Regions from separate parts of the Streptomyces sp. NPDC054794 genome, predicted to be linked through region 3. Evidence: riboswitches for the same ligand, from Rfam matches in the RefSeq annotation. Region 3 holds a riboswitch; each other region holds the start of a gene.
The links. A riboswitch is a leader RNA that binds a small molecule or an ion and turns the genes downstream of it on or off. The one in region 3 is predicted to bind cyclic di-AMP.
Positions count from the first base shown of each region.

Region 1: another riboswitch for cyclic di-AMP. It lies ahead of ACWGKT_RS32075 (M23 family metallopeptidase); the one in region 3 lies ahead of ACWGKT_RS15200 (M23 family metallopeptidase).
Region 2: another riboswitch for cyclic di-AMP. It lies ahead of ACWGKT_RS23850 (transglycosylase SLT domain-containing protein); the one in region 3 lies ahead of ACWGKT_RS15200 (M23 family metallopeptidase).

Region 1 covers NZ_JBSHAQ010000037.1:20,934-23,184, forward strand. The annotation lists gene ACWGKT_RS32075 (M23 family metallopeptidase) at 148-1,188, opposite strand; cyclic di-AMP (ydaO/yuaA leader) riboswitch at 1,198-1,355, opposite strand; tRNA gene ACWGKT_RS32080 (tRNA-Met) at 1,688-1,761, opposite strand; gene ACWGKT_RS32085 (dihydrofolate reductase family protein) at 1,809-2,251, opposite strand, start outside.
Region 2 covers NZ_JBSHAQ010000022.1:142,360-144,610, reverse strand. The annotation lists gene ACWGKT_RS23855 (polyprenyl synthetase family protein) at 1-255, opposite strand, end outside; cyclic di-AMP (ydaO/yuaA leader) riboswitch at 1,145-1,317, shown strand; gene ACWGKT_RS23850 (transglycosylase SLT domain-containing protein) at 1,321-1,806, shown strand; gene ACWGKT_RS23845 (HAD family hydrolase) at 1,830-2,251, opposite strand, start outside.
Region 3 covers NZ_JBSHAQ010000012.1:93,447-95,697, forward strand. The annotation lists gene ACWGKT_RS15195 (alpha-galactosidase) at 1-435, shown strand, start outside; cyclic di-AMP (ydaO/yuaA leader) riboswitch at 742-899, shown strand; gene ACWGKT_RS15200 (M23 family metallopeptidase) at 904-1,860, shown strand; gene ACWGKT_RS15205 (SGNH/GDSL hydrolase family protein) at 2,116-2,251, shown strand, end outside.

The DNA.
Region 1 (2,251 bases), on a different contig from region 3:
GAGACGAGGGATCCGACCGCAAAGATCCCGCAAACACCGACCGGCAGTCCTGACGTCGGGGGGTTGTCGTCAGGACCGCCGGGGACCGGAGGGGGAAAGACCGGAGGGGGAAGGAGCCGGGGACCCGTCAGCGACCCGGGGGAAGGGTCAGGGGGTGAGGCCCTTGCCGCGCAGCCACGTCATCGGGTCGATGCCGGTGGCCTGGCCGCCGGGGTGGACCTCCAGGTGGAGGTGCGGTCCGGTGACGTTGCCGGTGGCGCCGACGCGGCCGATGACGTCGCCGGTGCTGACCTTCTGGCCGGCGGAGACGTTGATCGAGGACTGGTGGCAGAACCACAGCTCGGTGCCGTCGTCGAGGGTGAGGATCGTCCGGTAGCCGTAGGAGCCGGCCCAGCCCGCCTCGGTGATCGTGCCGCTGTGGATGGCCTTGATCAGCGTGCCCGTGGGGGCGGCGAAGTCGAGGCCGGTGTGGTAGCCGGAGGACCACATGGCGCCGGCCTGACCGAAGGTCGAGGTGATCGTGTACGAGGAGGTCGGCAGCGTGTACTGCTTGGCCAGCGCGGCCAGCCGCTCGGCCTCGGCCTTCCGCTTGGCCTCGGCCTCCGCCTTCTCCTTGGCGGCAGCGGCCTTGGCGGCGGCGGCCTGCTCGGCCTTGGCGGCCGCGGCGGCGGCCTGCTTGTCGGCGGCGGCCACGGCGGCGGCAGCGGCCTTGGTGTCGACCTGGCCCTGCTGCCTCTCGGCCTGGGCCATGATCCGGTTGCGCAGCGCCTCACCGGCGTCGTGCGTGCCCTGGGCGGTGTCGGCGGAGGTCACGCCGACGCTGCTGAGCGCGGTCGCGGAGCCCTGGGGCGCCGGGGTGGAGGAGCCGTCCTCGCCGAGCAGGGAGCCGACGGAGGGGAGGTCGGGCATGGAGATGGACACCGGCGGCTTGCCGGTGTTGGCGCTGGCCATGCCGCCCGCGCCGACGGCGGCTATGACGCCGACGCCCAGAACCGTGGAGCTGCGGGCGAGTCCGCCGCCGCGCTGCTTGGAGACCCGGTGCCGGCCGCGTACCGGGGGGAGGGACTCCTCGGTGGGGTTCCACTCCTCCCAGGGGCCCTCGTCGGTGCGGTAGCTGTCGTAGCCGAAGGTCTCGGTGCGCTGGCTCGGCACGAAGGGGGCTGTGGGGGCAGGCCGGTTGGACGCCACTCGGGCGTACTCCTTTCCTTCCTCCGCCTACCGGGTTAGCTGACGGGTTCGGAGCAGGAAGGTCTCCTACGCGCGTATACCGGCCGTGGTTACACGGCGGCATTGGCGCGATTCACCCCAAGGTGGTGGTTCCCCGGTTCCCTCGCGGGATTCGGCGCGTGCGCACGGAGCCGACTCTTGTGACGGCTGGGACGACCGCGCTGCGTTATCGAACGTTAATAGACCCAGTGGCCAGATTCCAAGCTCTTCTTCTTGATCGTTAACGAATTTCAGGCGGGACTTAACCCTCCATGAGCGGTGAAAATCGGGCGACTTGACCGCACCCCCGTACGCACCCGGAAGGCCGGCCTCATCTGACGGTGCGTCAGTCGTTATGCGGAGGGCTTCCGTCCGATCACTGTTCGTGACAACGGGCCGGTAGGCGCCCGGGAGGGGACACCCGGGCCGGAAGCACTCAGGGCCGGAATCCATGAACTGGATTCCGGCCCTGAGCCTTCAGTAGCGGGGACAGGATTTGAACCTGCGACCTCTGGGTTATGAGCCCAGCGAGCTACCGAGCTGCTCCACCCCGCGTCGGTGACACCAGCATACGCCATGCGCGGGACGCCCAGCACCAGGGTTTATTCACCGGTCAGTAGATGACGGTTCGGCTCCTTGGCACGGGCCTCGAATTCCGGCAGTACGACGACGTCGACGCCCTCGGCCGCGAGCAGCCCGCTCCCGTCGGCGCCCGCCACGAAGGTGTCCGGCTCCCGCCAGGCCGTGACCACCCGCCGCACCCCGGCGCGCAGGATCAGCCGGGCGCAGGGCGCGGGCCGCGAGGCGCGCCGCGCACAGGGCTCCAGGCTGCTGTAGACGGTGGCGGCGGGCAGCCTCGGGTCGGCGGGATCGATCTTCGCCAGCGCCGCCTCCTCGGCGTGCACGACGGGATCGTCGCCCTCGCGCGAGTACCCGCGCGCCAGCTCCGTCCCGTCGGCGGCCACCACGACCGCGCCCACGCTGAACGCCGTCCCCGAGGGCGGGCACAGCGCCGCCAGCTCGCACGCGATCCGCATCCAGTGCC
Region 2 (2,251 bases), on a different contig from region 3:
CAGCTCGACGACGACGGCCGAGGGCACGATGCCCGGCGCGTACGGGTCACCGAACTGGGCCGCGAGCATCACGAGCAGCGGCCGGAACCGCTTCCCGCCGGCCCGCACCAGGTGCTGCGCGGCCTCCGTGATGAACGGGACCTCACTCTTGGTGGCTTCGAGCAAACCCTCCTCGACAGCCGCCAATCCGGCCTGGACATCGGCTTCCAGAGCCTGGTCCCGCACGCTCAGCCCGAACGGCCCGACGACGGTCACGAGGGGTCTCCTGTCTGCTGGTGTCTGCTGGCGGTTACGCGGTTTGTCGATAGGTCGCTGCCATCACTCAAGTCAGCGTATCCGGTCAGGTTTCGATCACCGATAGCGCCCACCCGTCCAGCCCGGGCGCTATCGGAGCACGACCGGTATGTTTTCGATCAGTCGATATGACCAAATATTTATCGACTCCAGAGGATGCAGCACTCTTTGTCCGTCTGCTTACCCATTCGTCCGAATGGCGGCCCTCGCGCCCGAGCCGCTCACGGCGGCCGCCGGGGCCCGCTCCGGCGGCGACCATCAGGACAACGACGGGCCCCGCCCGGCGGGTTCCACCATCCGGAGCGCCTCACCCCCTTCACGCCCCCGCCCACCCTCCGCTCCGCCCGTCGGCCCGTCCGCCGGCCCACCCCACCCACCGGCTCACCCACCGGAGCAAACGGCGACACCGTCCGCCGTCCGGCCCAACCCGAGTGACCGCAGGTGCGGCGCGCCTGTGATACGAGCCACTTCCGGTATCGGACAAAACGACCTACAAGGGGTGGTGGGCCCATTCCGCCGAACGCGGGAAAAGGACTCTTTCGTCGCCCTCGCGAAACCCCCTTCCGACCCGCATGTCCGCTTTGCCGTGAATATTATTCCAGCCTTATTCCGTGAATTGGGTCACTCCACCCCATCGGACCACCAGAGCCCCCTTTGACCCATTTCGCCTTGCCGCGTCGGCCAGTTGAGGCTTGGCAACCGCAAAGGATCAAGCACCCCATACGCCTCAGACCAAGGTCAATCGGTGCGTTATGTGATTCCGAGTCTTGTTCCCGACATGTGCTCTCGCATAGCTTCCGGGCTGTCGGGCGGAACGCCGAATCCTGCCGCCGCCCTACGCACCCATCGACGAACTCATTCGCCGTAGGCAGGAGCGGGGGAACCCAGGTAAGTCGCCGGACCGGTCGGCACATGTCGCACCGGAACGGCGGGGTGAAGTCAGTGCCACCTCACGGTGGTACGGCCGGGCACCTCCCCGCCCGAACCCGACAGCTCACCTCGTAGGCGACGGAGAGGAACTTCGCCATGTCTGCTGCCGCTCAGCACACCAGCACCCGCTCGTCCCGCCTCGTCCGCAAGCTCGCCCTCGTCGGCACCGGTGTCACGGTGCTCGCCGTCCCGCTCGTCGGCGCGACCGCCGCCTCGGCCGCCCCGACGGCCACCACCCCCTCCACCACACTCGCCGGGTACCCGAACAACCTCGACGGCTGGATCCGCGAGTCCCTCGCGATCATGGCGGAGAAGCACATTCCGGGCTCGTACAACGGGATCCACCGCAACATCATGCGCGAGTCGTCCGGCAACCCGCGGGCCATCAACCTGTGGGACTCCAACGCGGCCAAGGGCATCCCGTCCAAGGGCCTGCTGCAGGTCATCGACCCGACGTTCAACACGTACCACGTGGCCGGCACGTCGTTCGACATCTACGACCCGATCGCGAACATCACCGCCGCCTGCAACTACGCGGCCGCGCGGTACGGCTCGATGGACAACGTCAACAGCGCGTACTGACGCGTCCACCCGAAGCGGTAGAGCTAAGCGAAGAGTCTTTCGAGGACGACGGCGATGCCGTCGTCCTCGTTCGACTTCGTGATCTCGTCGGCCACCGCCTTGAGTTCGGGATGGGCGTTGGCCATCGCCACGCCGTGAGCCGCCCAGCGGAACATGGGGATGTCATTGGGCATGTCCCCGAAGGCGATGGCCCGTTCGGCGCTCAGGTCGAGGTGTTCGGCGGCCAGCGCCAGGCCGGTCGCCTTGGTGATGCCGCAGGGCTGGAGCTCCACGGTCCCGGGCCCCGACATGGTGACCGTGGCCAGCGAGCCCACCACCGCGCGCGCCGTCCGCGCCAACTCGTCGTCGGACAGGGTGTGATGGCGCAGCAGGACCTTGCTGATCGGCGCGCACCACAGGTCGTCGCGCCGCCCGACCCGCACGGCCGGCAGGGTCGGGTGGGGCA
Region 3 (2,251 bases):
CAGCTCAACGGCCGGTTCAGCTCCCTGCGCTTCCGGTTCGTGAGCTCCATGGCCGGAGTCCTCGGAGTGGGCGGCGACCTCGCGGAGTGGAGTGAGGAGGAGCTCACCGAGGCCGGGGAATGGGTGGAGCTCTACAAGGAGATCCGTCCGGTCGTGCAGCGCGGCGAGCTGTACCGGCTGCGGCCCCCGGAGGGCGGGCTGAGCGCGGTGCAGTACGTGCTCGGGGACGAGGCGGTCGTACTCGCCTGCCTCCAGGCCCAGTCCTACGGTGAGCCGGTCCCGGCGCTGCGGCTGCGCGGCCTCGACCCGACGGCGTCGTACGAATGCCGCGAAACGGGTGAAATGCACCGCGGGGCGATCCTGCTGCACCACGGTCTGCGCACCGGCCTGCGGGGCGATTTCGACGCGGCCGTCTTCCGCCTCCGTCGTATTTGAGGCTTATGTCCCAATCGACCTCTTCATTCCAACTCGCTCTGGAATGAAGGGGCCTGCAGGGCGGTGCGTGAGGAGCGTCATACGGTGACCGTCCGTCGCGCGTCATGCTCACGTAATTCGCGGGCTTTTCCAGGGATTTGACGGGGCGAACCGGGCGGAAATGCACGGAGGGTGACCGGGAATTCCCGTAACGGATCAAGCTAAAGCCGGACACAAGGAACCTTCTGCTTGTCCGTTCGCATCTTGCTCGCTTACGTTCGCCACCAATCCGGTCGGAACGCCGAATCCTGCCGCCGCCCGGAGCCCCGCACACACTCACCCGTGCACGGCAGGAGCGGGGGACCCACCAGGCACGACGGCCTGTTCCGGTCTCCGGGACGCCTAGGGGTGAAGCCGCGCCTCACGCGGCCGGGCAGCTCCAGCCCGAACCCGACAGCTCACCTCGCAGGCGTCGGAGAGGAATGCGCCATGCCCGCGAAGGGTAAGCACCGCCGCCCCAAGACCCCGCGGTTCAGCCGGTCGATAGCCGTCGCCGGTACCGGTGGCGCCGCGCTGGCGCTGCCGCTCCTGGGTGCCACCGGCGCCCACGCGACCACCGCGCAGTCGGCCGCCCAGTCCGTCGCGGAAAAGGCCGTCCAGTCGGTTCCGACCGTCGCGAAGAAGGCCGCGAAAGCGCATGCGGGAACGCGTACGTACACCGTGAAGTCCGGCGACTGCCTCGCGAAGATCGCCGACGAACACCAGGTGCGCGGCGGCTGGCACCGGCTCTACCGGGACAACCACCAGGCCGTCGGCGGCAACCCCTCGCTCATCCACCCCGGCCTGAAGCTCCTCCTCGGCAAGAAGGCCGCGGCCTTCACCCAGCCGTCCCGTGCGCAGGCGCCCTCCTACGCTCCCGCCGCTCCCTCGGCCCCGGCCGCCGAGCCGTCGGCCGTGTCGGACGCGTCCGGGCAGAGCGCCCCGGCCGCCGGCACGTCGGCCGACACCGCGGCGAACACCGTGACCACGGTCTCCACCGGCTTCACCCTGCCGGTCCAGGGCGCCACCATCGGCACCTCCTACCACGTCGCGGGCAGCATGTGGTCCAGCGGCTACCACACCGGCGTCGACTTCGTCGTCCCGACCGGCACCCCGGTCAAGGCCGTGGGCACGGGCACGGTCGTCTCCGCGGGCTGGGGCGGCGCCTACGGCAACCAGGTCGTGATCCGGCTCGCCGACGGCTACTACGCCCAGTACGCCCACCTGTCCCAGCTCTCCGTCACGGCGGGCCAGGCCGTGGCCCCGGGCCAGCAGGTGGGGCTGTCCGGCGCGACCGGCAACGTGACCGGCCCGCACCTGCACTTCGAAATCCGCACCACGCCGAACTACGGCTCGGACGTGGACCCCGTCAGCTACCTTCGCGCGCACGGCGTCGCCGTCGCCTGACACGCGGCGCGCCTACGCAGCCGAAGGCCGGACCTCGATCCCCCCGGGTCCGGCCTTCGGTGTCTCCCGGGCCAGGACTTCAAGGTGTTTCGGGGCTTCAACAGGCCTGCGGGACCACCTATTCCCCCATTGGCAAACTCTTTAAGGGTGTCTTATCTCACCGTTCGTCAACCCCTTCCTACGATCGCGTAGGTCACATCCGAAGGGGAATCATGGGCCGATGTGGCAGACGATTCGAAGAGTGACAACAGATCAGTGATCGGGTCGTACGTGGCGGTGGGGGACAGCTTCACCGAGGGCGTCGGCGACCCCGGCCCCGACGGGGCATTCGTCGGCTGGGCGGACAGGTTCGCGGTTCTGCTCGCGGACCGACGCCCGGAGGGCGACTTCA